Regions from separate parts of the Gordonia sp. Swx-4 genome, predicted to be linked through region 1. Evidence: predicted binding sites of a transcription regulator. Region 1 holds the regulator's gene; the other holds the start of a gene.

Region 1 (15,039 bases):
ATCGGGGGTGGACAGACCGTGCGCCTCGCTCAGGCCGTTGGTGCCGATGAACGCGGTCGTCACGCGGAGTCGGCCGAGCGCGGCGACCGTTTCGGCGCCGACCGTCGCCTGCGTGAGTCCGCGGACGCGACCGCCGAGGGAGTGGAGACCGTCGGCATGGCGTCCGGCGAGCAGCCCGGCGATCGGGAGGCTGTTGGTGATCAGTGTGAGATCGCGGTCGCGCGGCATGGCCTCGGCGGCCCGGAAGGTGGTGGTGCCGGCGTCGAAGAGCACCGATCCGCCGTCGGGCGGGAGGAAACGAAGCGCGGCACGGCCGATCGCGGCCTTCTCCTCGGTCTGTTCCGTCTCGCGCTCGTCGATGCCGAGTTCACCGATCACGCGCAGGACCTCGGGGCGGACGGCACCGCCGTGGACTCGCTGCAGGTGCCCGGCACGTTCGAGCACCGCGAGGTCGCGGCGGACCGTCTCACTGGTCACGTCGAACTTCGCGGCGAGCTCGGCGACCGAGGCGCGTCCTGCGACGCGTACCTCCTCGGCGATGGCCTGCTGTCTCTCCTCGGCGTACACACCGGCTCCGTTCTGATCGTTCCCGTGGCGCTGATCGGGCCGTCCAATGTGGGAACATGTGGCTTTGCGTGTTGTAGTAATTGTGTTTACGCCTGTTTATGTTGACAAGTCAAGAAGAATTTGTAACCGTGGTCACATGACGCAGATTCTGACGGGGACGCCGGTTGTCGGTGGTGTGGCTCTCGGGCCCGCACTCTGGCCGGGACGCCGACCCGACCACTCCGCAGAGGCACTGGGCGCAGGCGTCGAGATCGCCGAGGACCGTCGCGCCGACGAGGCCGAACGGTTCACCGCCGCGGCGGCCGCGGTCGCCGCGCGCCTACGTGAGCGTGCATCGCAGAACACCGGCGTCGCCGCCGAGGTGCTCACCGCAACGGCCGGACTCGCGGAGGACCGCGGCTGGATCGGTGCCGCCTCGGGTCTGATCGCCAAGGGCGCCTCGGCGCCGTCGGCCGCCGTCGCCGCCACTGAACAGTTCGCCGCCGTGTTCACCAAGCTCGGTGGGCTCATGGCCGAGCGCGTCACCGATCTCAACGACGTCCGCGACCGCGTCCTCGCCGAACTCCTGGGCCTCCCCGAGCCCGGCGTGCCCACGCCGGACGTGCCCTCGGTCCTCCTCGCCGACGACCTCGCGCCCGCCGACACCGCGGGGCTCGATCCCGCCACCACCATCGCGCTGGTTACCCGCCTGGGCGGGCCCACCAGCCACACCGCGATCATCGCCCGGCAGCTCGGCATCCCGTGTGTCGTCGCGGTCCCCGGTCTCGCCGGGATCGACTCGGGCACGGTGATACTCGTGGACGGCACGACAGGCGAGATCGTCGTGCAACCCGACAACGCCGCCGCGCGGGCCCGTGTCGACGAGTACACGCGTCAGGCCGCACGGGTCGCCGGCTGGTCGGGCCCGGGTCGCACCGCCGACGGTGTGGAGGTGGCGATCCTGGCCAACGTCGCCGACGGATCGTCGGCCCGTGCGGCCACCGATCATCCGGTGGAGGGCGTCGGACTGTTCCGCACCGAACTGGCCTTCCTCGAACGCGCCGACGAGCCGTCGGTGGAGGAACAGGCGGACATCTATCGCGAGGTGCTCGACGCGTTCGGCGGCCGCAGGGTCGTCATCCGTACGCTCGACGCCGGCTCGGACAAGCCGCTGCGCTTCGTGCACCAGCCCGAGGAGGCCAACCCGGCGCTCGGTGTGCGCGGCGACCGGATCGCCTTGGCACACCCCGAGATCCGTGCCCATCAGCTCGACGCGATCACACGCGCCGCGGAGGGTTCCGAGACGAGCCCCTGGGTCATGGCGCCGATGATCGCCTCACCGGCCGAGGCGGCCGCCTTCGCCGCTCAGGTACGGGAACGCGGACTGGTCGCCGGGGTGATGATCGAGGTCCCCGCCGCCGCGATCCTCGCGCCGGCGATCCTGGCCGAGGTCGACTTCGTCTCGATCGGCACCAACGACCTCACGCAGTACACGATGGCCGCCGACCGGATGTCGGCCGATCTCGCATCGCTGACCGATCCGTGGCAGCCGGCGGTCCTGCACCTCATCGCGACGGTCGCGCGGGCCGGACGGGATCAGGGGAAACCGGTGGGCGTGTGCGGCGAGGCCGCGGCGGACCCGATCCTCGCCTGTGTGCTCGTCGGGTTGGGTGTCACCTCGCTGTCGAGTGCTCCGGTGGCGGCCGCCGCGGTCGGTGCCCGCCTCGGCGGCGTCTCACGGTCGACCTGCGAAAACGCGGCGACAGCCGCGCTCGCCACCACCGATCCGGCTGCGGCGCGCGAGGCTGCCGCCGCGGTTCTCGAGAACGAAGAGGTCAGATACGCCGCATCACGGTGACGACCTTGCCGAGGATCACGGCCTCGTCGCCCGGGATCGGGTCGAACAGCTCGTTGTGCGGCATCAGCCAGACATGACCCTTCTGGCGTTTGAAGGTCTTGACCGTGGCCTCGCCGTCGATCATCGCGGCCACGATGTCGCCGTTGTCGGCCACGTTCTGCTGGCGGACGACCACCCAGTCGCCGTCGCAGATCGCGGCGTCGATCATCGACTCACCGACGACCTTCAGCAGGAACAGCGAACCCTCGCCGACGAGCTCGCGGGGGAGCGGGAAGACGTCCTCGACGGCTTCTTCCGCGAGGATCGGGCCGCCTGCGGCGATCCGGCCGAGCACCGGCACGAAGGTGGGCTCGGGTAGCGCACCACCGGTCGGTGAGGTGGGCGTCGGCGGCTCGCTCGGTGCGATGTTGACCGCTCGCGGACGATTCGCGTCGCGCTTGAGGAGGCCCTTGCGTTCGAGCGTCCGCAGTTGGTGGGCGACGGAGGAGGTCGACGTGAGACCCACCTCGTCACCGATCTCGCGGATGCTCGGCGGGTAACCGCGCTCGCGCACGGATCTGCGGATCACCTCGAGAACTCCGCGCTGCCGCGGCGTCAGCGAGGCCTCGGCCGCCGCCATGTCTGCCGGGGCGACGGGCTCGTCGGCGCCCCGCGCTCCGGTGCGCTTACCGCCGTCATCGCTCATGATCGGGTTCCTCTCGATTCCGAACGTGCTGGTAGATCGCTTGTCTGACGACGACCCTAGCCGAGAATGCCGACCGCATCAAACATTTGTTCGACGTGTTGCGAGACAAGTGTCGGAGTGCCGTGCTACAAATCGAACATCAGTGCATCGAACAGATGATCGACAATCGAACAGTTCGAACGCCGACGACGCAGTCGGAGCACGGACAAGCGTTCGACCGGAAACACGGAGGGCATCATGCGCACCGCCACTCTCATCGACCCCGACCGCTCCACCGATTCGGTCCGTGGTGACGTCCTGGAGCGTCCGCGCCCGATGCGCCGCGGCGACGGCCGCCGGCCCGTCGACGGGCGTCCGGTGCCGGAGTCGGCGGTCCGGGTCCGCCGGGTCGCCTCCACCCGGTGCGCCTCGCCGGTCGGTATGCGGGGTCGTGCACCGGTCGTACCCGTCTCGCGTGTTGCGCATACCGCGCCCTCGGCCGTCATCCGGCGGCGTCGGCGCACGGCGACGGCAATTCTCGCCGGCGTCGGGCTCGCTCTGGCCGTGTGGGTCATCGCGGTCGTCGGTCAGAACTACGCCGCGACGGTCACACCTTCTTCGGTCGGCACCGAGGTCGTACACGTGCGGTCGGGCGACTCGCTGAGCACCATCGCATCGCGCGTCGCCCCCGAGATGCCGCGTGAGGCGGTCGTCGACGAGATCATCCAGCTGAACGACCTCCCGTCGAGCGGGCTGCGCGTCGGTCAGCCGCTGCTCGCCCCCCGGTACCACTGAGCACGGGCGGTATCCTCGATGTCACAGGGACCGGCCGACTACCGGCCTGGCATGCGGCGCGGCTGCACCAGAGTGTCCCGTGACCTGCGTGAGGATACGATGCGCTGCCCCTTCTGCAAGAACGACGACACCAAGGTCATCGACTCGCGTGTCGCTGATGAGGGGCAGGCCATCCGGCGCCGCCGCTCCTGCGTGGAGTGCGGGCGACGCTTCTCGACCGTGGAGAGCGCGGTGCTCGCGGTGGTCAAACGCAACGGCGTCACCGAACCGTTCAGTCGCGAGAAGGTGATGAGGGGCGTCCGGCGCGCATGCCAGGGACGCCACGTCGCCGAGGACGCATTGGCGCAGCTCGCCCAGCAGGTCGAGGACACCGTACGTGCCAGTGGATCGGCCGAGATCCCCAGCAACGAGGTCGGTCTCGCGATCCTCAAGCCGCTGCGCGACCTCGACGAGGTCGCCTACCTGCGGTTCGCGTCGGTCTATCGCTCGTTCGACTCCGTCGAGGACTTCCAGCGCGAGATCGACGACCTCCGAGCCGCCTCAGCCGAGTCGGTCAAGAGTTCGTAGGACCCGCTTCTCCGACACCGGGTACGCGGTGCCGAGCCGTTCGGCGAACAATCCCACCCGCAGCTCCTCGACGAGCCACTGGGCCTCGTCGTTGACGTGCGCCTTCCGGTGGTCGGGCACCTGAGTCAGTCGTTGCGCCCACCGCTCGGTCACCCGGTCGACGACGGCTACTCCGGCCTGATCCCGGGCCGCCGATGCAGGGAGCGCCGACAGGCGGGCCTCGGCGGCCGCGAGGTAGCGCGGCACATTCTCCAGATGTCGTCGTGCGGTGGCGGCGACGAATCCGTCGAAGACGAGATTGTCCAGCTGTTCGGCGACGTCATCGGCCGCGAGTGAACCGGCATGTCGGTCGATCGCGGCACGGACCGGTGCCACCCAACCGAGGGATTCGACGGCGAGAGAGAAGTAGTCCGGTGCCGACTCGGTGATCCGTGGACGCAACTTCTCGGTGAGCACGCGGAATGTCTCGGGAGAGCGCACCGCCGACAGGGTGCCGGCGTCGAGGCCCGCCACGACATCGCGGATGGCGCGACGTGTGCAGTCGGCCAGCAACGCATCGAGATCCGGGTAGGGGCTCTGGCTCAGCGCGAGTCGACCCGCGGCCCCGAGGGAACCGGCCACGCGGCGGTGCAGGGGCGGGATCGCCAGGTCGAGGAGCGCGACGATTCCTCTCGCCGCCAATCGATCACGGGTCTGCTCCGACGCGGCGTCGATCACGACCACCCCGCGCGTGCGTCCGGCGTCGTCGGTGATCGCGTCGATGGTCGGGTAACGGGTGAGGCGTTGTCCGGCGATGTCGACGGTCCGCTGTGCGGCGAGAGTGCCGATGCCCTCGTCGGTCCAGGCGCGATACAGGGTGCGCTTCACCGTCTTCGACGCTGGCGGGGTGGCCGCGCGCTGCAGTTCGGCGATGGAATCGGCTCGCGCGGTGATCTCCCCGGCGTCGTCGGCGACCGCGAAATGCATCCGTAGGTGGGCCGGAATCCGGTCGACGTCGAAATCGCCTGCGGTGACCGTCATCTGCGTGATCGTGGTGAGCTCGCGAGCGAGCCCGACCGTGAGCGGCTCGCTCCGTGGGGTGAGGCGGGCCAGTGCCAGTTCGGCGAAACGCTGTGCCGGCGACATCGACTTGCGTAGCTGCTTCGGCAACGACTTCACCAGTGCGGTGGCCAGTTCCGTCCGCATGCCGGGCACCGACCAGTCGAAACCCGCCGGGCGCACGTGGGGGAGCAGTGCGCGCGGGATGATCACGGTGACACCGTCATCGGGGGCGCCGGGCTCGAACCGGTAGCGGAGTTCGAGTCGGGTGTCGCCCTGCTGCCAGGCGCCCGGATAGTCGGTGGGGGCGGCTTCGGTACTCGCCGCGACGTCCTCCGGCTTGAGATCGAGCAGAGCCGCATCGGAGCGTCGGGCCTTCTTCCACCACGTGTCGAAGTGCCGTGCGGAGGTGACCTCGGCGCCCACCCTCTTGTCGTAGAACTCGAACAGCTGGTCCTCGGTGATCACCAGTCCGCGTGTGCGCATACGGTTCTCGACGTCGGAGGCGGCCTCGAGCAGTGCGCGGTTGCGTTCGAAGAACGGGTGCTGCGTACGCCAGTCGCCCTCGACGAGGGCATGGCGGATGAACAGTTCGCGTGAGACGACCGGGTCGATGGGGCCGTAGTCGACACGACGACGCGCGACGAGGGTGACCCCGTAGAGGGTGACCCGCTCGTAGGCCATCGCGGCACCGCGCTTGGACGACCAGTGCGGTTCGCTGTGCGTGCGCTTGACCAGATCGCCGGCCAGCTTCTCCGCCCACAGCGGGTCGATGCCGGCGACCGTGTGCGCGAACAGTCGCGAGGTCTCGAGGACCTCGGCGGCCATGATGAACGGCGGCGGCTTCTTGGCGAGCGGGGACGCCGGGAAGATCATCAGCGTCGTGTTGCGCGCCCCGGTGAACTCGCGGCCCTCGGTGTTGCGGGCGGCGATGTTGGACAGCAGTCCTGACAGGATCGCGCGATGGACGGCGTCGGCGTCGACCTCGGGCAGGTCGGAACCGGCCGGACTCACCGGCCAGTCGAGGTCCTTGACGATCTCGGTGAGCTGGCGATGCAGGTCCCGCCATTCCCGGATTCGCAGGAAGTGCAGGAACTCCCGTTCGCACATCCGACGGAACTTGCTGCTGGACAACTCCTTGCGCTGTTCGTCGAGGTAGCGCCACAGCTCGACGTAGGACAGGAAGTCCGACTGCGGCACGACGAAGCGCCGGTGCGAGGCGTCGGCGGCCTCGCGATGTTCGGCCGGACGCTCGCGGGGGTCGGGCAGGGACATCGCGGAGGCGATGACCAGCAGGTGGTCGAGGCAGCCGAGTTCGCGACCCGCGATCAGCATCCGTGCGATCCGCGGATCCACCGGGATCCGGGACATCGAGCGCCCGACGGGGGTGAGGCGCGGCGGGCCGCCCTCACGGCTCACGGTGATCGCCCCGAGTTCGGTGAGCACACCCATGCCGTCGCGGATGGCGCGCTCGTCGGGCGGCTGCACGAACGGGAAGTCCGCGATCTCACCGAGTTTCAGCGAGGTCATCTGGAGGATGACGGCGGCGAGGTTGGTACGCAGGATCTCCGGGTCGGTGAACGCGGGCCGGGCGTCGAAGTCGTTCTCGCTGTAGAGCCGAATGCACACACCGGGGGCGACGCGACCGCACCGCCCGGCGCGCTGGCGGGCGCTGGCCTGCGAAACCGGTTCGATGGGAAGGCGATTGACCTTGGTGCGGGTCGAGTACCGGCTGATACGAGCGGTGCCGGTGTCGATGACGTAGCGGATGCCGGGGACAGTCACCGACGTCTCGGCGACGTTGGTGGCCAGCACGATGCGGCGACCGTTCGACGGGGCGAAGACCTTCTGCTGGTCGGCGATCGACAACCGCGCGAACAGCGGGACGATCTCCGCGCCGCCGTTGCGGCCCGTTCCCGTCCGGCGCTTCAACGCATCCGCGGTCTCGCGGATGTCGCGTTCGGTGGGGAGGAAGACCAGGATGTCGCCGCGGCCGCCGGCCCACAGTTCGTCGATCGCGGCGTCGATGCCCTGGATCTGGTCGAGGTCGGCGTGTTCGCCGCCGCCGGTGTCGTCGCCGCTGTCGGGGCGCTCCTGCAGACTCAACGGCCGGTAACGGACCTCGACGGGGTAGGTGCGACCCGACACCTCGATGACCGGGACCGACATCTCGGGTGTGCTGAAATGCCGTGCGAAGCGGGCGGGTTCGATCGTCGCCGAGGTGATGATCACCTTCAGGTCCGGTCGTTGCGGTAGCAGCCGTCGCAGATAGCCGAGGATGAAATCGATGTTGAGGCTGCGCTCGTGGGCCTCGTCGATGATGAGGGTGTCGTAGCGCCGCAGCATCGGATCGGTGGCGATCTCGCGGAGCAGGATGCCGTCGGTCATCACGCGGATCAGGGTGTCGGCGCCCGAGCGGTCGGTGAACCGGACCGAATAGCCGACCGCGTCACCGAGTTCGGTGTCGGTCTCGTCGGCGATGCGCTTGGCCACCGAGCTCGCCGCGATACGACGCGGCTGCGTGTGGCCGATGGTGCCGCGGATGCCCCGGCCGAGTTCGAGGCAGATCTTCGGCAGCTGCGTGGTCTTGCCGGAACCGGTCTCACCGGCCACGACCACGACCTGGTGGTCCCGGATCGCGGCGGCGATCTCCTCGCGGGCGGCCGAGACGGGGAGTTCGTCGGGGAAGCGCAGCACCGGCACCGTGGCCCGGCGACGGTCGAGGCGGTGCCGGGCCTTCTCGACGTCGGCGACGAGCTGTTCCCATCTGTGCGGATCGGGGGTGCGGCCGAGTTTGTCGACCCGGCGGCGCAGACGGTGGGCGTCGACGATCGCGACCGCGTCGAGCGACCGCAGCAGTTCGGAACGGGAGATGCCGGGCTGAGGATCTCGCGGGGCTGGATCTGAGGACTCGACCGACATGATGACTCCAGGATATGGGTCGATGCCGGGGGCGCTCACCTCGCCCGGCATCATGGTGGGCATGTCTGAAACTTCTGGTGCTCTGTGGCACGGCTTCGCCGACATGGGTGCGGTGACCGCGAGTGGCCCCTTCGTCGTGACCAAGGGTGAGGGGACCCGTATCTGGGACCGCGAGGGCAAGGAATACATCGACGCGACCGCCGGTCTGTGGTTCACCAACGTGGGCCACGGGCGTACCGAGATCGCCGACGCGGTGTCGCGTCAGCTCGGCACCATCGCGCACTACTCCAACTTCGGGGACATCGCGAGCGACGTCACGCTGCAGCTCGCCGACGAGCTCGCCGCGATCGCGCCGGTGCCCGGGTCGAAGATCTTCTTCACCTCGGGCGGCAGCGACTCGATCGACACCGCGGTCAAGCTGGCCCGCCGCTACTGGGTGGAGCAGGGCAAGCCCGCCAAGCGCGTCGTCATCAGCCGCACCAAGGCCTATCACGGCATGCACGCCGCCGGTACGTCGCTGGCGGGCATCCCGCTCAACCACGACGGCTACGGCGAACTCATGCACGACGTGCAGAACGTCGACTGGGATGACGCGAAGAGCCTGCTCGGTCTGATCGAGCGGGTCGGCGCCGAGAACATCGCCGCGTTCTTCTGCGAGCCGATCATCGGCGCCGGTGGCATCTACCTGCCGCCGGCCGGATACCTGGACGAGGTCCGTGCGATCTGCCGGGACCACGACATCCTGTTCGTCGTCGACGAGGTCGTCACCGGCTTCGGCCGTATCGCCGGCAACTCGTGGTTCGCCTCGGCACGTTTCGACCTGCAGCCGGACATGATCACCACCGCCAAGGGGCTCACCTCGGGCTACGTGCCGATGGGTGCGGTCTTCATCGCGCCGCGCCTCGCCGAACCGTTCTTCGCCGGCGGCGTCTGGTGGCGCCACGGCTACACCTACGGCGGTCATGCCGCGGCCGCGGCCGCCGCACTGGCCAACCTCGAGATCATCCGCCGCGAGAACCTGCTCGCGGAGGCCACCCGACTCGAGGGCGACCTTGCGGCGGCCCTGTCCCCGCTGGCCGACCTCGACGCGGTGGCCGAGGTGCGCACCGGGCTCGGTGCGGTCACCGCGGTGCAGCTCGCCGATCCGGCGACGGCGCCGGCCACGGTGGTGAAGCTGCGTGAGCACGGCGTCAGCACACGCGCCGCCGGGCAGGGTGCGCTGCAGATCTCGCCCTCGTTCGTCATGACGACCGACGAGGTCGGCGAGATGGCCGACCGCATCCGTGCCGCGCTGAGCTGACGGCCCGAACACTGTCGAACACCACGAAGCCCGGCTGCCGAAAGGCAGCCGGGCTTCGTCGTGTTGCCTGGATCAGGCGTTCGCGAGCACCTCGGTGGTGGCGATGGCCTGGGCCACACCGGTCACGATCGAGGCGACCTTGAGGGCCTCGAAGATGGCCTCGCGGTCGACGCCGGCCTCACGCAGGGTGTTCTCGTGGGCGGCGACGCAGTGTCCGCAGCCGTTGATCGAGGACACGGCGAACGACCACAGCTCGAACGCGGCCTTGTCGACACCCGGGTTGCCGATGATGTTCATCCGCAGGCCGGGACGCAGGTCGTCGTACTTGCCGTCGAGGAAGCCGCGACCGCGGTAGAACACGTTGTTCATACCCATGATCGACGCGGCACCGAGTGCGGCGTTGTAGGCCTCGGCCGACAGGTTGTCAGCGGCCTCGTCGGCGATCTCGCTGAGCACCTTGGCGCTCTTGGTGGCAGCGGCGGTCGACAGCAGGGTTCCCCACAGCTGCTCCTCGTTCAGCGCGGTGGTGCGGCTGATCGAACCGAGGTTGAGCTTGAGGTCCTTCGCGTACTCCGGAAGGGCTTCCTTGAGATTGTCGATGCTCATCTTGATCTCCTTCTCTAGACGCCCGAGGACATGAGCTCGCCGGCGTCGATCGTCGGGTCACCCTTCTTCCAGTTGCAGGCGCACAGCTCGTCGGACTGCAGGGCGTCGAGGACGCGCAGCACCTCGTCGACGTTGCGGCCCACGGAACCGGCGGTGACCGACACGAACTGGATCTCGTTGTTCGGGTCGATGATGAAGGTGGCGCGATCGGCGACCCCGTCGGCGTTGAGAACGCCTGCAGCGGTGGCCAGCTCACGCTTCAGATCGCTCATCATCGGGAACGGCAGGGTCTTCAGGTCCTCGTGCTGTGCACGCCACTGGAAGTGGACGAACTCGTTGTCGACCGAGGCGCCGAGCACCTGGGTGTCACGATCGGCGAACTCGTCGTTCAGCTTGCCGAACGCGGCGATCTCGGTCGGGCACACGAAGGTGAAGTCCTTCGGCCAGAAGAAGACGACGCGCCACTGGCCGGGGTGGTCGTCGGAGGTGACGGTGGTGAAGTAGTCATCGGGCTGCTGGGCGTTGACCTTGCTGAGGTCGCCACCGATCACGGCGGTGAGGTTGTAGGCGGGGAACTGGTCACCGATGGTGAGCAGGGCCATGTATCGCTCCTTCAGCTGAGGGGGTGTACCGGAATTGCGCGCGAAAGACTTTCGCGACGTACGAGTACTATCGTGCCGGAAATTCGACAAAAGCGAAACGTGATTAGTAGCACTACACTGATAGCCATGCCCGATAAAACTTATCAGCCCACCATCGCCGGTCTGCGCGCGTTCGTGGCGCTCGCCCAGCGCAGACACTTCGGGTCCGCCGCCGCGGACCTGGGAGTGAGCCAGCCGTCGCTGTCGCAGGCCCTGTCGGCGCTCGAGACGGGTCTCGGGGTGACGCTCGTCGAACGGACGACGCGCCGGGTGCTGCTGACCCAGGACGGCGAGGAACTGCTGCCGCGGGCGATCGCGGCCGTGGACGCCGTCGACGAGTTCACCGCGGCGGCCGCGGGTGCCGGTCAGCCGCTGCACGGGGCGATCCGGCTGGGAGTCATCCCGACGGTCGCGCCCTACGTGCTGCCCGCGGTGCTGCGCGGACTCGCCGAGAGGCTTCCGGACCTGCGGCCCCGCGTCGTCGAGGAACAGACCGGGCGGCTCGTCGAACAGCTGCGGGGCGGCACGCTCGACGTGGCGCTCCTGGCGCTGCCGCTCGACGTGCCCGGAATCGCCGAGATACCGCTCTACCGTGAGGATTTCGTCCTCGCCCTGCCGGCCGGGCACGCTCTTGCCGGCAAACGACGGGTGGACCCGAGCGCATTGGCCGACCTGCCGTTGCTGCTGCTCGACGAGGGGCACTGCCTGCGGGACCAGGCGCTGGAGGTGTGTGCTCTCGCTGGGGTCCGGCCCGACCTGGGGCAGACGCGCGCGGCATCGCTGACGACGGCCGTGCACTGCGTCGTGGGCGGGCTCGGGGTGACCCTCATCCCGCAGACCGCGGTCGCGTCGGAGACGGCTTCGGGGGACCTGGCGATCGCCACCTTCGCCTCGCCGCGACCGGGGCGGCGGATCGGGGTCGTCTTCCGCCGGTCCGCACGCCACGACGACGCGTATCGACAGCTCGCGACGATCATCGGGGAGATCGTCGCCGACACCGGCGCCGTCACGCCGGTGTGAGGGTCAGACCTCCGCGGCCTGGGCGGCGAGTGCCTCCCACTCGTCGACGAGACTCGAGTCGACCTCGCGGACCATGGTGCCGAGATCGGCCACGATCTGTTCGATCTCCGGCGTCACCGCACTGGTCGGAACGCCCTGGCGGAGAACCCGATAGCAGTCGGACAGGTAGCGCAGCACCACGCCCTCGCTGCGGGCGAGACCGTAGGCGGAGATCAGCTCGGTGAAGGTCATCGCCTTCTCCAGCATCTCGCGGAGCACCGACTTCGGGTTGGGTGGGAACGACGCCACCCAGGGGTGACCGCGCCGGTAGATCTCGAAGGCGCCGAAGATCTCCTCGAAGAGCGGCTGCGGCCAGGTGATGTCCTCCAGCCGCGTCATCCGTTCCTCGTACTCGATGCCGTCGGCCTTCATCTCGGCGATCGCGGCGTCCCGGGCGACCTTGCGCTGGGCGAGCAGCAACGGTCGCGGGTTCTCCAGCGTCGACTCGAGAACGGAGATGACATCGAGGGCGTACGTGGAGGATTCGGGGTCGAGGATCTCGAACGTGGCCATCGCGAACGCGGACAGCGGGTTGGTCAGCGCGAAGTTCTCCGGCATGTCCACGCTGAGCGCGATGTGCCGGCCGGTCTCGTCCGGTTGGTCGAGCTGCACGACGATGCCGGCATCGCGCAGGCCGCGATAGAGCTCGATGGTGTGCTTGATGTGGCGCAGCTGCCGATCTCGCGGTTCGTGGTTGTCCTCGAGCAGGTGCCGGATGGCGGCGAAACAGTCGCCGGGACGGCCGAGGACCTCGAGCAGCATCGCGGTGGTCATCTGGAAGTGCGACCGCAGCGGCTCGTCGGGCGCGTCGATCAGCTGGGTGAAGGTCTTCTCTCCCCACGACACGAAACCCTCGGGAGGCTTGCGGCGCACCAGTTTCCGCAGCTTCTTCGGATCGTCGCCGGCCTTGGCGACGGCGCGGGCGTTCTCCACGTCGTGCTCGGGTGCCTGAGCCACGACGTACCCGACGGTGTCGAAGCCGGCGCGGCCGGCGCGGCCCGCGATCTGATGGAACTCCCGCGCCCGGAGGCGACGGACGCGGCGACCGTCGTACTTGCTCAACCCGGCGAACAGCACCGTGCGGATCGGCACGTTGATGCCCACGCCCAGCGTGTCGGTGCCGGCGATCACCTTCAGGAGTCCCTGCTGCGCAAGACGTTCGACGAGGCGACGGTAGCGGGGGAGCATCCCGGCGTGGTGGACGCCGACACCCGAACGCAGCAGCTTCGACAGGGTGTTGCCGAAGCCGGTGGAGAAGCGGAAGTCGCCGATCGCCTCGGCGATGGCGGCCTTCTCCTCCTTGTCGCAGATCTTGACGCTCAGGAGAGCCTGGGCGCGTTCGACCGCGGCGGCCTGGGTGAAGTGCACCACGTAGACCGGGGCGCGACCGCGGTCGACGAGATCGGCGATGGTCTCGTGGATCGGGGTCATCGCATAGTCGTGGACGAGCGGCACGGGCCGCTGGGCGCCGGTGACCTCGACCGTGTCGCGGCCGGTGCGGCGCGCGAGATCGTCGACGAAGAACGAGACGTCACCGAGCGTTGCCGACATCAGCAGGAACTGCGTGGAGGGCAGCTCGATGAGCGGGACCTGCCACGCCCAGCCGCGGTCGGGTTCGCCGTAGTAGTGGAACTCGTCGGCGACGAGCGTGCCGATGTCGCTGTCGCCACCGGCGGCGAGGGCCAGGTTCGCGACGATCTCGGCGGTGGCGCAGACGATCGGCGCATCCGGGTTGACCGACGCGTCACCGGTCAGCAGACCGACCTGGTCGGCGCCGAACATCCCGCACAGTTCGAAGAACTTCTCGCTGACGAGGGCCTTGATCGGCGCGGTGTAGAAGGCCCGCTCGCCCCGGCAGCGCGCGAAATACAGTGCGCCGGCGGCCACGAGCGACTTGCCCGAACCGGTCGGGGTCGCCAGGATGACGTGGCTGCCGGCGAGCAGCTCGAGCAGGGCCTCTTCCTGGTGTTCGTACAGGTCGAGGCCACGATCGGTCCACCACTGTGTGTAGGTGTCGAGCGCCTGGTCCTCATCGTCGACGGGCACCAGGGCCGTCGGGCTCGCGGTCAGATCGACGATCGCGGTCCCTCGTCTCCGGGCTCATCGTCCTTCGGGGTCTGCTCGGCTGCCTGCTCGGCGAGGAACCGTTCGAGTTCGGCGCCCAGTTCGTCGCCGCTGGGCAGCGACTCCTCGGCGGCGAGCAGCGACGCGCGCTCCTCGGCGGCCTGGGTGAAGGTGTCGTACTGCGTCTCCAATGCGGCGACGACCGACTCGATCTCGGAGTTGCCCTCGACCTCGGTGTCGACCTGGGCGCGCACCTTCTCGGCGGCGCTCTCGAGCGCGGCGAGCGGCAGGTCGAGACCGGCCAGTTCGGCGACCGCGGACAACAGTCGCGCAGAGGCCGCCGGGTAGTTGGTCTGCGCCAGGTAGTGCGGCACGTGGACCGACAGGCCGGAGGCCCGGTAGTCGTGCTCACCCATCCGCAGTTCGAGCAGCATCGAGGCGCTCGCGGGCAGCTTCATCGCCGAACCCCAGCGCGGGAGGTCGCCAAGGGCGTCGGGGTCGCTCCCGTGCGCGGTGATCGACGGCGGACGCGTGTGCGGCACGGCCATCGGGATGGCGTTGAGTCCGATCACATCGGTGACGCCCAGCCGGTCGGACAGGCGGCGCACCGCGTCGACGAACTGCTCCCAGCGCAGATCGGGTTCGGCGCCGGCCAGCAGCAGGAAGCCCTTCCCCGAGTTGTCGCGGATCGCGTGCAGGGTCAGCGCCGGCATCTCGACCTCCGTGAAGGTCTCACCGCTGAACGAGATCGTCGGGCGGCGGGAGCGGTAGTCCATCAGCTCGTCGGACGAGAACGTCGCGACCAGTTCCGACTCCAGGCTGTCCCGGAGGTGGGCGGCCGCGAGAGCGACGGCGTGGCCGGCGTCGGCGAACCCCTCGAGAGCATGGATCAGAACGGGGCCCGTGCCGTCGGCGCGGGTGACCTTCGGAGCGGGAAAGGCGAGTTCGTACAGCGCGTCGTTCCGCGCGGGTTGCTCGT
Region 2 (15,039 bases), 1.8 Mb from region 1:
GCTCCCACCGGAGTTCCGGTCGATGATGGGCTGGACGTGGACCGAGGACGACGCCCGTCGCTACCAGGCACTTCTCTCCGCACTGCGCGTCGTCGACCCGGTCGTGGCGCCGGTATTGCGCGGCATCTTCCGGCTGAACATCGTCGACCTGCGGGTGCGCCGCCGCCTCGGCATCCCCGTGTTCTGACCCACAAAGAGGCCCGTCGCTGACAATCACCGCTCCTATCTGGACAATGGAGCGGGTGACCGATGGACCCCTGATCGTGCAATCCGACAAGACCCTGCTGCTCGAGGTCGACCACCCCGATGCGCAGGCGGCTCGTCAGGCGATCGCACCTTTCGCCGAACTCGAACGTGCCCCCGAGCACGTCCACACCTACCGGGTCACCCCGCTCGCGCTGTGGAACGCCCGCGCCGCCGGTCACGACGCCGAACAGGTCGTCGACGCGCTGGTCACCTTCTCGCGCTACGCCGTCCCGCAGCCGCTGCTGATGGACGTCGTCGACACGATGGGACGCTTCGGCCGGCTGCAGCTGGTCAAGCATCCCGCGCACGGACTGACCCTCGTCAGCCTCGACCGTGCCGTGCTGCTCGAGGTCATGAGGCACAAGAAGGTCGCCCCGATGCTCGGTGCGCAGATCGACGACGACACGGTCATCGTGCATCCGTCCGAGCGCGGACGCCTCAAACAGGTCCTGTTGAAGGTCGGCTGGCCGGCCGAGGACCTCGCCGGGTACGTCGACGGCGAGGCGCACCCCATCGAGCTGGACCAGGACGACTGGCACCTGCGCGACTACCAGGAGATGGCGGCCGACTCGTTCTGGGCCGGCGGCTCCGGTGTCGTCGTGCTGCCGTGTGGTGCGGGTAAGACGATGGTCGGCGCGGCCGCGATGGCCAAGGCCGGTGCCACCACCCTCATCCTGGTGACCAACACCGTCGCCGGCCGGCAGTGGAAGCGCGAGCTCATCGCGCGGACCACGCTGACCGAGGAGGAGATCGGCGAGTACTCCGGCGAGCGCAAGGAGATCCGTCCGGTCACCATCGCGACCTATCAGGTGATGACGCGAAAGTCGAAGGGCGAGTATCGGAATCTCGACCTCTTCGACTCCCGCGACTGGGGCCTGATCATCTACGACGAGGTGCACCTGCTGCCCGCACCGGTCTTCCGGATGACCGCCGACCTGCAGTCGCGCCGACGCCTCGGCCTCACCGCAACGCTCGTTCGTGAGGACGGCCGCGAGGGTGACGTCTTCTCCCTCATCGGCCCCAAGCGCTACGACGCCCCGTGGAAGGACATCGAAGCGCAGGGCTGGATCGCACCGGCCGAGTGCATCGAGGTCCGGGTGACCCTCACCGACGAGGAGCGTCTGCAGTACGCGGTCGCCGAGCCGGAGGAGAAGTACAAGCTCTGCTCCACCGCGCACACCAAGGTCAACGTCGTGAAGGCGATCCTGAACAAGCACAAGGGTCAGCAGACGCTGGTCATCGGCGCCTACATCGACCAGCTCGAAGAGCTCGGCCGCGAACTCGACTGCCCGGTCATCCAGGGGTCGACGAAGAACAAGGAGCGCGAGATCCTGTTCGACCGCTTCCGTTCCGGCGAGCTGCAGACCCTCGTCGTGTCGAAGGTCGCCAACTTCTCCATCGACCTGCCCGAGGCGTCCGTTGCCGTCCAGGTGTCGGGCACGTTCGGCTCGCGCCAAGAGGAGGCCCAGCGCCTCGGTCGCCTGCTGCGGCCGAAACACGATGGCGGACAGGCACACTTCTACTCGGTGGTCTCTCGCGACACCCTCGACGCCGACTACGCCGCCCACCGGCAGCGCTTCCTCGCCGAACAGGGCTACGCGTACCGCATCACCGACGCCGACGACCTCCTCGGCCCGACCATCGGCGACACCACCCCGGCGGACTGACCGGGGTTCCCCCTCCCTGACCTGCTGAAACACGCCCCTGGGAACCACCCTGCACAGGCGGGCCGGTGACATGGTGTCGCCGGGTCGCCTGCGCAGGGCGGATCCTGGGGGCGCTTTTCGGTGGCCCCTCACACCTCCATCAAGCAGTACCCGATCGACTCGGGCTGGAAGAACGTCCAGCGGGCCTCGCCGGCAGCGCAGGTGACGGTCGACGCGCCTCGCCTGGTCACCTGCGCGAGCACCGTCCGCAACGCGGGTGCACTCGTGCACGGGACCTCGCGATAATCGGCCAGCGATCCGTCCTCATTCGGGATCAGGTAGCAGAGTCCTTCGTAGAAGTTCGGGGTGAGGCACAGCTTCCGGGTGCTGTTCGGGAAGGTCAGCGTCGAATTCTGTTCGCTGGCACAGGGAGTCGCGGTGGCGATGATCGACGCGGTGTAGAAGTTCATGCCCGACGAGTCGCAGTCCACCTCCGATGCGAGCACCGTCGCCGACGACCCAGCCTGCATGGCGATGGTGACGCACTCGCCGACCTGAACGTCGTCGGGACCCGTGACCGACAGCGGCGTCGTGTCGGTGGTGCGCGCCGCGGGGCTCTGGCTCGGAGTGGTCGCGGTGGTCACCACCGGCGCCGAAGCGGTCGTCGACGTCCCGGCGGCTTCCGGTGCGGACGACACCTTGGTCGCCACGTAGACGACGCCGGCGACGATCGCGAGCACGAGGACCAGCGCCAGCGCACCGAGCGCGATCAGCACCCCCGACCCCTTCTTCTCGGGCGGCGGCGGGTAGCCGGGTTGCGACGAATAGCCCTGGTAGCCGCCGGGATACGTGCCCGGCGGTGGTTGCCCGGGCGGAGTGCCCTGCGTACCCGGTGGAGTGCCCTGCGTACCCGGTGGAGAGGCGGCGTACGACGGCTGCCCCGCATACGGCGGGTGCGATGGCCGCGCGGGTGGGGGTGGCTGCTGAATGCCCGGCTGCCGATAGGGAGCGCCCGGCGGTGGTGGTGCCGGTTCGCGGGTGGTCAGTGCATTCTCGAGTGCGACGCCGAACTCCCGGCACGACGGGTAGCGACGCTCGGGCTCCTTGGCCAACGCGCGACTGAACACCGCGTCGGCGGCGGGTGAGATCCCGGGACGCAGGCTCGACAGTCGCGGGGGCATCGACTGCAGGTGGTGGGCGATGATCGACGCCGTGCTCGCGCCCTGGAACGGCGGCCGGCCGGTGAGGAGTTCGAAGACGGTGGCGGCGAGCGCGTACTGGTCGGCGCGGGCGTCGACCGCGTCGCCCAGTAGTTGCTCCGGCGCCGCGTAAGCCACGGTGCCGAGGAAGACGTTCGTCGACGTCAGGTGGCTGACGTCCTGCTCGGACTTGGCGATCCCGAAGTCCGCGAGCAACACTCGCGGTTCCGGACCGTCGAGGCCCTGCAGCAGGATGTTGGCGGGTTTGACGTCGCGGTGCAGCAGACCGGTCGCGTGGGCACGGTCGAGGGCGGCGCCGACGGACCGGACGATGGCGATCACGATCTGGGGATCGAGGCCCTGCGGGGTCTTCCGCAGCAGTTTGAGGGCGTCGATACCGTCGATGAACTCCATCGCGATCCACAGATGACCGTCGTACTCACCGGAGTTGAAGATCGTGACGATCGACGGATGCACGACGCTCGACGCATGTTCGGCCTCTTTGACGAAGCGCTGCCGGTACATCGGGTCGCGGCTGAGTTCTGCGGGAAGGACCTTCAGCGCCTCGTTGCGCGGCAGATGCGGGTGCCGGGCCAAGTAGATCTCGCCCATACCGCCTCGACCGATGAGTCGGATGATCGTGTAACCGGCGAAGTGCTCGCCGGGATTCCGCGGCATCGCCCCTCCTCATCCTCCTCGGGCAGGTTCGCTCAGTCTGCACCGCCAGATCGTGCGCGGCGACCACAATGCGTCCCGACGTCACGCAACGCCCACCACCCCGGGCCGCCGGCTTCAGACGGCGACGGCGTCAGGCACCCGAGAGCGACGCCAGGCAGAACACGCGCGGTTCGGGCTTGTCATAGGTGGCCTTGACCTGGCCTTCGGCGCATTCGAGGGAGCCGTCGCCGTCCGTCTCGACGCGATAGATCACCGCTTCCGAGCCGGCATCGGCGTTGCAGTCGACCTCCTTGAAGTCGACCAGCGAGCCACCTGCCGACTGCGGGATCTCGTAGCACTGGCCCTCCACGAAGTTCGGCATCAAACAGAGGCGATCGGAGGTGTCCGGGAAGGTCAGGTAGTTCTCGAACTCGCCGCACTCGCCGGGCACGACCTGCGACGCGATGAAGGTCATCCCGTCGGCGTCACACTCCGCCTTCGTCGCCTCGACGTTCGACTTGTCTCCATCGGTCGATCTGACCTGCACACATTGCCCGATCGCCACATCCGTGGGCTTGGAGACGTTGTTGGTCACGCGGTCGACCGAGGAACACGCGCCCACGAGGAACAGCGCGGCACACGCCACGATCGCGATGACGGTACGTCCCGCACGACCATGCTGGTGACCCACTACCGGCGCTGCCATGCGAGGGATCGTACGCTGCAGCGACGTTGCAAAGCGCAGAAATCGGGCAGGTCGGATCGAGTCCCGATTCTGCGCCCCGGCCGATGTGCCACCCTGGACCCATGTCATTCGAGAGCAGGACCGCAACCCGCTTGCGGCCGTTCATGACCACGATCTTCGCCGAGATGTCGGCCCTCGCCGTGGAGCACGGCGCCATCAATCTGGGGCAGGGCTTCCCCGACACCGACGGGCCGGAGTCGATGCTCGAGGCCGCCCGCCGCGCCATCACCGACGGCCACAACCAGTATCCGCCCGGGATCGGCGTCCCGGAGCTGCGGCATGCGGTCGCGCGCCATCAGCGCGAGCAGTACGGCCTCGACTACGACCCCGACCGCGAGGTGCTCATCACCGTCGGGGCCACCGAGGCGATTGCCGGCGCCGTCGTCGGGCTCATCGAACCGGGCGACGAGGTCATCATGATCGAGCCCTACTACGACGCCTACGCGGCGACCGCGGCAATGGCCGTAGGTGTTCGACGCGTCGTGCCACTCATCCCCGACGGCGACGGTTTCCGTCTGGACCGCGAACGCCTCGCGGATGCCTTCGGACCGAAAAGCGCGGTGTTCATGCTGAATACACCGCACAACCCGACCGGCACCGTGCTCTCCGACGACGATCTCGCCGAGATCGCGCGACTCTGCATCGAATTCGACGTGATCGTGGTGGCCGACGAGGTGTACGAACACCTGGTGTTCGACGGCCGCATCCACACGCCGATCGCGACACTGCCCGGAATGAAGGAGCGGACGCTCCGGATCTCGAGCGCCGCCAAGACATTCAACTGCACCGGCTGGAAGGTCGGCTGGATCAGCGGACCACCCGAGCTGATCGCCGCGACGAAAACGGCCAAGCAGTACATGTCCTACGTCGGGTCCGGGCCGTTCCAGCCGGCCGTTGCGCACGCCCTCGACAACGAACTCGGTTGGGTCCGGGCGTCGGCCGCCGCGCTGCAGAGCAAGCGCGACATGATCACCGCCGCCCTCCTCGACGCCGGTTTCGACGTCCATCGCAGCGAGGCAACGTATTTCGTTTGCGCCGACCCACGCCCCCTCGGTGTCGACAACGGCATCGAGTTCTGTCGGTCCCTACCGGAACGGATCGGCGTCGCCGCGGTCCCGGTCAGCGTGTTCGCCGACGACCGCGAGCCCTGGCACCACCTCGTCCGCTTCGCCTTCGCCAAACGCGACGACGTCATCGCCGACGCCGCGGAGCGGTTGCGCAAGCTGTGAAGCCTGCTCCTCTGGTAGAGAGCCCCCACTGCTCCTTGAGTAGCGAGCTTGCGAGCGTATCGAAAGGGAGCGACACGGCCCCCGCTCCCTGAGCTGAGGTGCGAGGAGCGCAAGCGACGAGCCTCGAAGCGCCGGTGAGACACCGTCGCCCACCCAACCACCGGTCGACGTCAACCCGACCCGCAGACTTCGATCGACGTCTGCCGGTCGAGTTGAGGTTCGGCAGTCGGGGCTCCGGACGTCCCAGCTCACCGCAACGCGGGCACCACGTGCTCCTCGAACAACTCGAGGTCCTCGCGGTCGTGGGCGATGTTCGGGAAGTAGAAGATCCCGTAGGTCATACCGGCTGCCCTGAGCCCACGAAGGTTGTCCGCGACCTGCTCCGGGGTCCCGACCGCAGGCATCCCGCGAAACGCGCCCATGCTGCCCGACGCCGCTTCCGGCCCGACGATCTTCGCCATCCCCGCCTCGAGGTCGGCGAGCTTACGCTCGACGTCGGCATCGGTCTCACCGAGTATGACGTTGTAGTTCGACGACCGGACGATCGAATCGAAGTCGCGTCCGAGGTCGGCGCAATGCTGTTGCAGCACCGACGATTTGTGGGCGAATCCTTCGGGAGTGCCGTCGAAGTTGGTGTAATCGGCATACTGCGCCGCGATCCGCAGCGTCTTCTTCTCACCACCGCCGGCGATCCACAGCGGCAGCTTCCCGGCGGTCGGTTGCGGCTGACAGATCGCGTCGTTGACGGTGTAGTGCTTGCCGTCGAGGGTGGCGCGGCCGGTTTCCCACGCCTGCTTCATGATCTGCACGCCCTCGTCGAGCCGGGCGAGACGCTCACCGGCCGAAGGGAATCCATATCCGTAGGCGCGCCATTCGTGTTCGTACCAGCCGCCGCCGATGCCCATCTGCACGCGTCCACCGGAGATCAGGTCCGCGGTGGCGGCGACCTTCGCCAGGTACATCGGGTTGCGGTAGCTCATCGCGGTGCACATCTGTCCGATGTCGACGCGACTCGTGGTCGCGGCCAGCGCGGAAACGAGCGTCCACGCCTCATGCGTGGCCTCGTCGGTCGGCAGCGGGACGGTGTGGAAGTGGTCGTAGACCCAGACCGAGTCCCAGCCGGCGGATTCAGCACGGTTCGCCACCGACGACATCACCTCCCACTGGTTCGCCGGGTCGATGCCCACGAGATCAAGCCGCCAGCCCTGGGGAATGAAGAGTCCGAATCGCATGCCGTCGAACCTACCCCGCCCCCTCTGCCCCTCCAGGTCAGCGACAACGTGCCACATTTACAAGCAGTCCGGACTGTTTGTGTGTTACGCTCACCACTGTGACCGAGCCCACCAGCACCCCGCGACGGCGTACCCAGGCCGAGCGCACCGCGGCGACCCGCACCCGGGTCCTCGACGCCGCGGTCGAAGCACTGGTCGAGGTCGGCTATGCGGCCACCACCACCCAGGAGGTCAACCGGCGTGCGGGCGTCTCCCGCGGCGCGCTGCTGCACCACTTCCCCACCCGGGAATCCCTCGTCGTCGCGGCCGTCGGGCACCTCGTCGACCGCCGCCTCGAAGAAGTCCTGTCTCGCCCGCGCACCGGCGACGAGGGACTCGAGGTCCTGATCGAGTCGTTCAGCGGACCGCTGTTCGACGCCGCACTCGAACTCTGGGTGGCCGCACGCTGCGACGTCGAGCTGCGCACCGCGCTGATCCCGCTCGAACAGCGGGTGTCCGACGCCCTGGCCGTGGGTTGCGCCGAACTGTTCGGCGACCGCTACACCCCGGCCGAACTCGAACTCTCCATCGAACTCGCACGCGGCCTCGCGGTGTCGCGCATCCTGCGATCCCCCGACGCCGACCGCGAATACCTCGACCGACTTCTGCCCATCTGGAAGGACCTGTTGAACCATGGCTGACATCTCGCTGCCCGACCACGTCGACGTTCTCGTCGTCGGCGTCGGATTCGGCGGCCTCGCCGCACTGCACCGGCTCCGCAAGGACCATCCCGGTCTGACGACCCTCGCGATCGAGCGCGCCGAGGGCGCCGGCGGGGTCTGGCGCGAGAACGACTACCCGGGTGCGGCCTGCGACGTCCCGACCTCGCTCTACTCGCTGTCCTTCGCCCCGAACCCGGACTGGTCGCACACCTACGGTCGACGCCACGAGATCCACAACTACCTGCGTTCCGTCGCCGCCGATTACGACGATCAGATCCGCTACAACTGCGCCCTGACCGCCGCCTGTTGGGACGGCGCCGCGCAGGAGTGGGTCGTCGACACGACGCAGGGTCAGATCCGGACCCGCTTTCTCGTCGCCGCGCCGGGCGCACTGTCCGAGCCGGGCCTGCCCGAGGTTCCGGGTGCCGACGAGTTCACCGGCACGATGTTCCACTCCGCCAAGTGGGATCACACCCACGACCTGCGCGGACGCAAGGTCGCCATCGTCGGCACCGGGGCGTCGGCGATCCAGATCGTGCCCGAGATCGTCGACACCGTCGAACATCTCACCGTCTTCCAGCGCACCCCCGCCTGGGTGGTGCCACGCCTCGACCGCAACATCGGCCCGATGGAACGCGCCCTCTACAAGCGCGTCCCCGGCGTCCACCGCCTGGTCCGCAAGATGGTGTGGGCCTACCGCGAGGCCTACGTGCTGATGATGGCACGCAACCCCAAGCTGCTGCCGATCGCGAAAACCCTTGCCCTGGCGCAGCTGCGGGTCCAGGTCCGCGACCGCGCCCTGCGCAAGCGTCTCACCCCCGAGTACACCATCGGCTGCAAGCGGATGCTGTTGACCAACAAGTGGTTCCCCGCCCTGCAGCGCGACAACGCCACCGTGACCGGCGCCATCACCCGCCTCACCGCGAACGGCGCCGTCGACGATCAGGGTCGTGAGCACGAGGTCGACACCGTCGTCTTCGCCACCGGGTTCACCCCCACCCAGCCGCCCATCGCGAAGGCCCTCACCGGTCGCGACGGACGTACCCTGTCCGAGGCCTGGCAGGGATCGCCGCGCGCCTACCGCGGTGTCGAGGTCCACGGCTTCCCGAATCTGTTCTTCCTGTACGGCCCCAACACCAACCTGGGCCACAGCTCGATCGTGCTGATGCTCGAGCCGCAGGCGTACTACATGTCGAAGACGATCGCCGAGGTCATCGGCTCCGGACACTCGACGTTCGAGGTCACCCAGGCCGCCCAGGACGCCTACAACGCCGACCTCGACCCCGAACTGGAACGCACCGTGTGGAATTCGGGCGGCTGCTCGAGCTGGTACCTCGACTCCACCGGCCGCAACTCGGTGATGTGGCCCAAGTTCACCAGCGACTTCCGCCGCCAGATGGCGTCCTTCGTGGCCGCCGACCACCGCTTCGACGACGCCATCCCGGCCGTCGCCGACACCGTCGAGACCACCGCCACCGACACCGATCCCGAAAGGACCCTCGCCCAGTGACCAGGACCGCGCGCACTGACGCCGACCACTACGACGCCATCGTCATCGGTTCCGGTTTCGGCGGCTCGGTGGCCGCCCTCCGGTTGACCGAGAAGGGATACCGAGTCGCGGTCGTCGAGTCGGGCCGTCGTTTCGCCGACGCCGACCTGCCCAAGACCAGTTGGCGCCTCAGGGATTACGTGTGGGCCCCGGCCCTGGGCATGTTCGGCGTGCAGCGGATGCACCTGCTGCGCGACGTGCTGGTCATGGCCGGTGCCGGCGTCGGCGGCGGCTCGCTGAACTACGCGAACACGCTCTACCGACCTCTCCCCGCGTTCTTCGACGACCCGCACTGGGGCCGGATCACCGACTGGGCCGCCGAACTCGACCCCTACTACGACCAGGCATCGCGCATGCTCGGCGTGACCACCTACCCGAAGGTCACGCCCGCCGACCGCGTCATGCGCAAGGTCGCCGAGGACATGGGCGCCGGCGACACCTTCGTCCACACCCCCGTCGGCGTCTTCTTCGGCGAGCCGGGCAAGACCGTCGAGGACCCGTTCTTCGGCGGTGCCGGACCCGCCCGCACGGGTTGCACCGACTGCGGCGCCTGCATGACCGGCTGCCCGGTCGGCGCAAAGAACACCCTGGTCAAGAACTATCTGTATCTCGCCGAACAGGCCGGTGCGACCGTCATCCCGATGACGACCGTCGACACCGTCCGCCCGCGCGCCGAGGGCGGGTACACCGTCGGCGCGCATCGGACCGGTCGACGCTGGTCACGTCGTGGCCGCCGCTCGTTCACCGCCGATCACGTGGTGTTCGCGGCCGGCACGTACGGCACCAACAAGTTGCTGCTGGACATGCAGCAGAGCGGCAACCTGCCCGGTCTCTCGTCGCGCCTGGGCAAGGTGGTGCGCACCAACTCGGAGGCCGTCCTGGCCGCGACCGCCACCGACCTGAAGGTCGACTACACCGAGGGTGTGGCGATCACGTCGTCGTTCCATCCCAACGAGCACACCCATATCGAGCCGGTGCGATACGGCAAGGGCAGCAACCTGATCGGGCTGTTACAGGCGATGCTCATCGACGGTGACGGCCGCCTGCCGCGCCCGCTCGCGGCGCTCGTGGAGATGATCAAGCACCCGCTGGTCACCCTGCGTGGACTCTCGGTTCGACGCTGGTCGGAGCGCACGATCATCGCCCTGGTGATGCAGACCGCCGACAACTCCCTCGAACTGTTCGCCCGCCGTGGCCGTTTTGGTCCGATGTTGCGCAGCAAGCAGGGTGCCGGCGATCCCCCGCCGACCTGGATCCCGGTCGGCCACGACGCCGTCCGCAAGATGGCCGACGAGATCGACGGCGACGCCGGGGGTTCCATCGTCGACTGGCTGAACATCCCGATGACCGCGCACTTCTTGGGCGGTTGCTCGATCGGCCGGTCCGCCGCCGACGGCGTCGTCGACTCGTATCACCGCGTGTTCAACCACCCCGGCCTGCACATCGTCGACGGTTCGACGGTGTCGGCGAACCTGGGCGTGAACCCGTCGCTGACGATCACCGCTCAGGCCGAACGCGCACTCGCGATGTGGCCGAATGCCGGTGAGGCCGATCCCCGTCCGGAGCTCGGTGCGTCGTACCAGCCGATCGCCCCGGTGCCACCGGTCCACCCGACGGTGCCCGAATACGCACCCGCCGCGCTGAGATTGCCGATCACGCCGATCTCCAACGCCGGCTGAGGTTCTCGTAGAAGTTGTGGGCGTATGACGTCCACAACTTCTACAAAGCCCAGTAAGTCACCACACCCCCGGCGGCCGCAGCTGGATGCTGATCCGGGCGCCGACGCCGCGCACCTTGGGAACCGCGTGTTCCCAGGTGCGTTGGCAGCTGCCACCCATGACGAGCAGGTCACCGGTCGACAGCGTGAACTTCAACGACTTCCCGCCGCCCCGCGGCCGCAGCATCAGCGGTCGCGGGGCGCCGAGGGAGATGATCGCGACCATCGTGTCGTGCGTCGACGCCCGCCCGATGCGGTCCCCGTGCCATGCCACTGAATCGTTGCCGTCGCGGTAGAGGCTGATCCCGGCGGTCGCGAATCCTTCGGGCAACTCCTCGCGGTAATGCCGCGACAGCGATGACCGCATCTTGGTGATCAGCGCATCCGGAAACGGGTCGTCCTTCTGGTAGATCGACACGAGCCGCGGGACGTCGACGACGCGGTCGTACATCTGACGCCGCTCGGCCCGCCACGGGACGTCGCGTCGAAGCCGATCGAAGAGTTCGTCCGGCCCGCTGATCCAGCCTGGGCACAGGTCCACCCACGCGCCGTCGGTGAGCGGACGCCGCGTCGTCGAGGTCGACAGGTCCGACAGCGCCGGCTCCGCGGCCATCTCGGCGAACAACGATCCCTGGATGCCGATGGACATACACCCCACCGTACACCCGGATCGAACGCCTGTTCGACGGACGGCATGTCCGTGCCGTTCGCGCCCACCCTTCGAACGTGAGCGGAAACGGATCGAGAGAGCGGGTAAGGACCTACGGGACCCCCGTCCGCGCACGAGGCGTCCCTCACATTTTCGAGTAATGCCCGCTCCATCGTCGACGCAGCTCAAGAAGCCCCTGGCCCGGCGCGGAAGGGACGAAGCGCACATTCGGCTCACCACGAAAGGGCCGCAATGTGAGGTGGCCCACAGCACGGTCGCCGGGTCGATGCTTTAATCAATTCGTTATAAATCGTTACAAGGGGGAACTCGATGAAGCGCACCGGTATCGCCGGTCTGTTTGCTGCCGCCGCCATGCTGATCCCGATCGCTCCGGCGACCGCCGATCCGGTCGGCGATCTGTTCGGTAGCGCCAGCGGCAGCCTCGACTCCGGAAGTTCCGCGTTCGGGTCGTCGGGCGACAAGGTCACCCACTACGGCAAGCTCGGCCGCGCGGACGCGCGCAACGGCGTGAAGTCCATCAACGTCTGGGTCTACAACCCGAAGGGCGCCACGCAGACGACGCCGGGCACCTTCGTCAAGAACTCCCGCCTCGGCGTGCGCTGGAACTCGATCATCGACGCCGGCCCCATCGTCGACGGCAACGAGTGCCGCATGGAGGTCCGCCTCGCCGGACCGAAGGTGCCCAAGGAAGCCGCGCTGTACAAGACGCAGGACTGCACCGCGGTGAAGTCCTACTTCTTCAAGGGCGGCGGCAACTTCACCATCCGCGTCACCGACCTGGTCTCCGGCGCGTCGAACAGCATCGCGTTCTCGGTCCAGTAGTCACGCGAACCGCAGACACGAAGTGCGGGATGGATGCCGGTTTCCGGCACTCATCCCGCACTTTCGTCGTCAGGCGGTCAGCTCCCTGACACGTCGAACTTCTCCCCGGTCAGCTTCTCCGACTCCGCCCAGAGCGCCGCACGGAAGTCGGCGTCGTCGGCCGCCTTCTTGTACTTGTTCCGTCCGGGCGCGCCGTGCAGCCCGAAGAATTTCGTCGGTCCGTAGTAGGTGCCGGACGGCAGACCCGACATCGTCGCGGCGTACAGCTGCGGCAGCGCCCCGTCGGCAGCCGACTGCGCGATGGGCAGCTTGTTCGACAGCTTCGCCAGGACATCCATGAAGTTCTCGCTCCGACCCTGCAATTCCGTTGCGGCATAACCGGGATGGGCGATGAACGACTCCTTCGACGACCCGGCCTCCGCCAACCGCTTGGCGAGTTCGAGGCCGAACATGAGGTTGGCCATCTTGGAGTCCCCGTAGGCCTGCCAGCGGCGATAGCGGCGCTTCTCCCAGTTGAGGTCGTCGAGCTGGATGTTCCCGATCTGGTGCACGCCCGACGACACGGTGACGACGCGGTCGGTGATCTTCGGCAGCAGCAACGCGGTGAGCGCGAAGTGGCCGAGATGGTTGGTGCCGATCTGCATCTCGAAGCCGTCGGCGGTGCGTCGCAGCGGTACGGCCATCAGTCCGGCGTTGTTGATGAGGACGTCGGCGCCGGTGAAACTCGACGCGAACGAGCGAACCGACGCGAGATCCGCGAGGTCGAGTTGGGCAACGGTCGCGTTGGGTCCCAGTTTCGACGCCACGGCGTCGGCCTTGGCGGTGTTGCGGCACGCCAGGATGACGTTGGCGCCGACACCGACGAGCGCTTTCGCCGTCTCGGCACCGAGGCCGCTGTTCGCGCCGGTCACCACGAAGGTGCGACCCGTCTGATCCGGAATGTTCGCTGACGTCCAACCGTTCATCGCAGCCCCCAGGGATGGTGTGTCGGTCCGGCGTCCTCGCCGCGACCCTGCGGCCCACGCTATTGACGACCCCGGACGGCGTCAACGATTCGTCTCGGGCAGCCGACTTCGGTGGCGCGGTCCTCAGCCGCCGAAGAACGTCGTGAGCCGCAGCGGACTGGCGCCGACGATGCGTCGAGCCGGGCGTAGCAGTTCGGCGATCAGGTTGCGCGACGACCCGAGCCGTTCGACGAGGTCGGACGGGGCGTAGAACTCGGTGGGCGCCGACCGGCCGCGCATGATGCGGCTGCCGAGGAGTTCCCATTCGTCGGCCTCGGCGCCGGCGGAGTCGATCGCGGCGCCGCTGGCGAGGGCGGGGACGCGACCGGTCTTGGCCATGTCGGACAGTCGGGCGCATTCGTTGACCGGGTCGCCGATGACGGTGTACTCGTAGCGCCGTTCGGCGCCGATGTTGCCGGCGAAGACCTCACCGAAGGAGACGCCGATCCCCCACCGGATGTCGAGGCTCTTGGCGAGCCGGTCGGCGAGGTCGCGGGCGGCGGCGAGCGCGTGTCCGGCCGGGTCGTCGAGTTCGACGGGCGCCCCGAAGACGGCCAGCGCGGCGTCGCCCTCGAACTTGTTGACGAAGCCGGAATGCTGGTCGACGACGTCGAAGACGATGCTGAAGAACGCGTTGAGGAGTTCGGCGACGTCGTCGGGACTCCGGTCCTGGGACAGTCGCGTGGAGCCGACGATGTCGACGAACAGCACACCCACCTCGGTGTTGGTGCCGTGCATGCCGACGCCGTCGGAGAGGGCGAGGTCGGCGACGGTGTCGCCGACGTGCCGGGCGAAGATCTCACGCATGCGGTCACGTTCGGCGAGTCCTTGCACCATCACGTTGAAACCGTGTTGCAGCACACCGAGTTCCGACGAGTCATAGACGGGGACGCGGGCGTTGAAGTCGCCGTGGTCGACGCGGTGGACGGCACGACGCATCTCGGTCAGCGGATCGGTGATGGCCTGCCCGACCAGGACGATCACGCGTGCGCCGGCGGCGAGTCCGACGACGGTGAGAATGACGGTGGTCCAATCGACCGCGCCGTAGACGTCGGGCAGCATCCCGGTGAAACGACCGGCGTTCACGGTCAGCAGGCCGATCATCGGCACCGCCGAACTCACCGCCCACACCGCGAGCAGGCGGATGCGGACGCCGTTCATCACGTGGTTGGCCGGGAAGTCCTCGAGGACCACGATCGCCAGCGGGCGGGCGGCGCGTTCGACGAACAGATAGGTCAGACACGCGCTCGACAGACCGGCCAGCGTGAACGCCACCGCGACACCGGCGACGGTCGCGACGCTCAAGTCGTCGGCGACGAAGACGTAGAACAACGCCGCGCTGCACCAGGCGCCCACGGTGACGAGGAGCTCGAAGGCGGGCAGGCGTTGCACGGCCCGTCGGCGGGCATGGTCGGCGGGTCGGCAGCTGACGAACCAGTCCAGCTGGGGACGGAAGACGAGCAGGCCGAGCAGCAGATTCACCAGGATGCCGGTGACGATCGCGCCGACGACGGCCGGGAAGTTGGGGGCGCCGAGGGTCTCGGCGAAGGTGAGCTGGCCACCGTTGAACGCGAGCTGCACGAGCAGGAAGGTCTCGACACCGACCAGCGCGTCGCTGGCGA

The links. Region 1 encodes LexA, which represses DNA repair genes until DNA is damaged. Its sites were predicted from a motif close to CGAACANNTGTTCG; they were not measured.
Region 2: PWF70_RS05530 (alpha-ketoglutarate-dependent dioxygenase AlkB) is a predicted target of LexA. The motif match lies at 11,593-11,606, and genes of this name have one in related genera.

The regions. Positions count from the first base shown of each region.
Region 1 is NZ_CP128197.1:3,034,784-3,049,822, reverse strand. It holds gene PWF70_RS13840 (DeoR/GlpR family DNA-binding transcription regulator) at 1-567, opposite strand, end outside; gene PWF70_RS13835 (putative PEP-binding protein) at 704-2,404, shown strand; gene lexA (transcriptional repressor LexA) at 2,382-3,089, opposite strand; gene PWF70_RS13825 (LysM peptidoglycan-binding domain-containing protein) at 3,327-3,863, shown strand; gene nrdR (transcriptional regulator NrdR) at 3,963-4,430, shown strand; gene hrpA (ATP-dependent RNA helicase HrpA) at 4,404-8,390, opposite strand; gene PWF70_RS13810 (aminotransferase family protein) at 8,413-9,690, shown strand; gene PWF70_RS13805 (alkyl hydroperoxide reductase) at 9,763-10,296, opposite strand; gene PWF70_RS13800 (peroxiredoxin) at 10,311-10,898, opposite strand; gene PWF70_RS13795 (hydrogen peroxide-inducible genes activator) at 11,025-11,957, shown strand; gene PWF70_RS13790 (DEAD/DEAH box helicase) at 11,961-14,042, opposite strand; gene PWF70_RS13785 (PAC2 family protein) at 14,063-15,039, opposite strand, start outside.
Region 2 is NZ_CP128197.1:1,200,896-1,215,934, reverse strand. It holds gene PWF70_RS05575 (oxygenase MpaB family protein) at 1-187, shown strand, start outside; gene PWF70_RS05570 (DNA repair helicase XPB) at 243-1,913, shown strand; gene PWF70_RS05565 (serine/threonine-protein kinase) at 2,042-3,769, opposite strand; gene PWF70_RS05560 (hypothetical protein) at 3,900-4,454, opposite strand; gene PWF70_RS05555 (pyridoxal phosphate-dependent aminotransferase) at 4,556-5,722, shown strand; gene PWF70_RS05550 (LLM class F420-dependent oxidoreductase) at 5,971-6,954, opposite strand; gene PWF70_RS05545 (TetR/AcrR family transcriptional regulator) at 7,053-7,634, shown strand; gene PWF70_RS05540 (flavin-containing monooxygenase) at 7,627-9,165, shown strand; gene PWF70_RS05535 (GMC oxidoreductase) at 9,162-10,883, shown strand; gene PWF70_RS05530 (alpha-ketoglutarate-dependent dioxygenase AlkB) at 10,941-11,570, opposite strand; gene PWF70_RS05525 (hypothetical protein) at 11,901-12,413, shown strand; gene PWF70_RS05520 (oxidoreductase) at 12,491-13,378, opposite strand; gene PWF70_RS05515 (adenylate/guanylate cyclase domain-containing protein) at 13,502-15,039, opposite strand, start outside.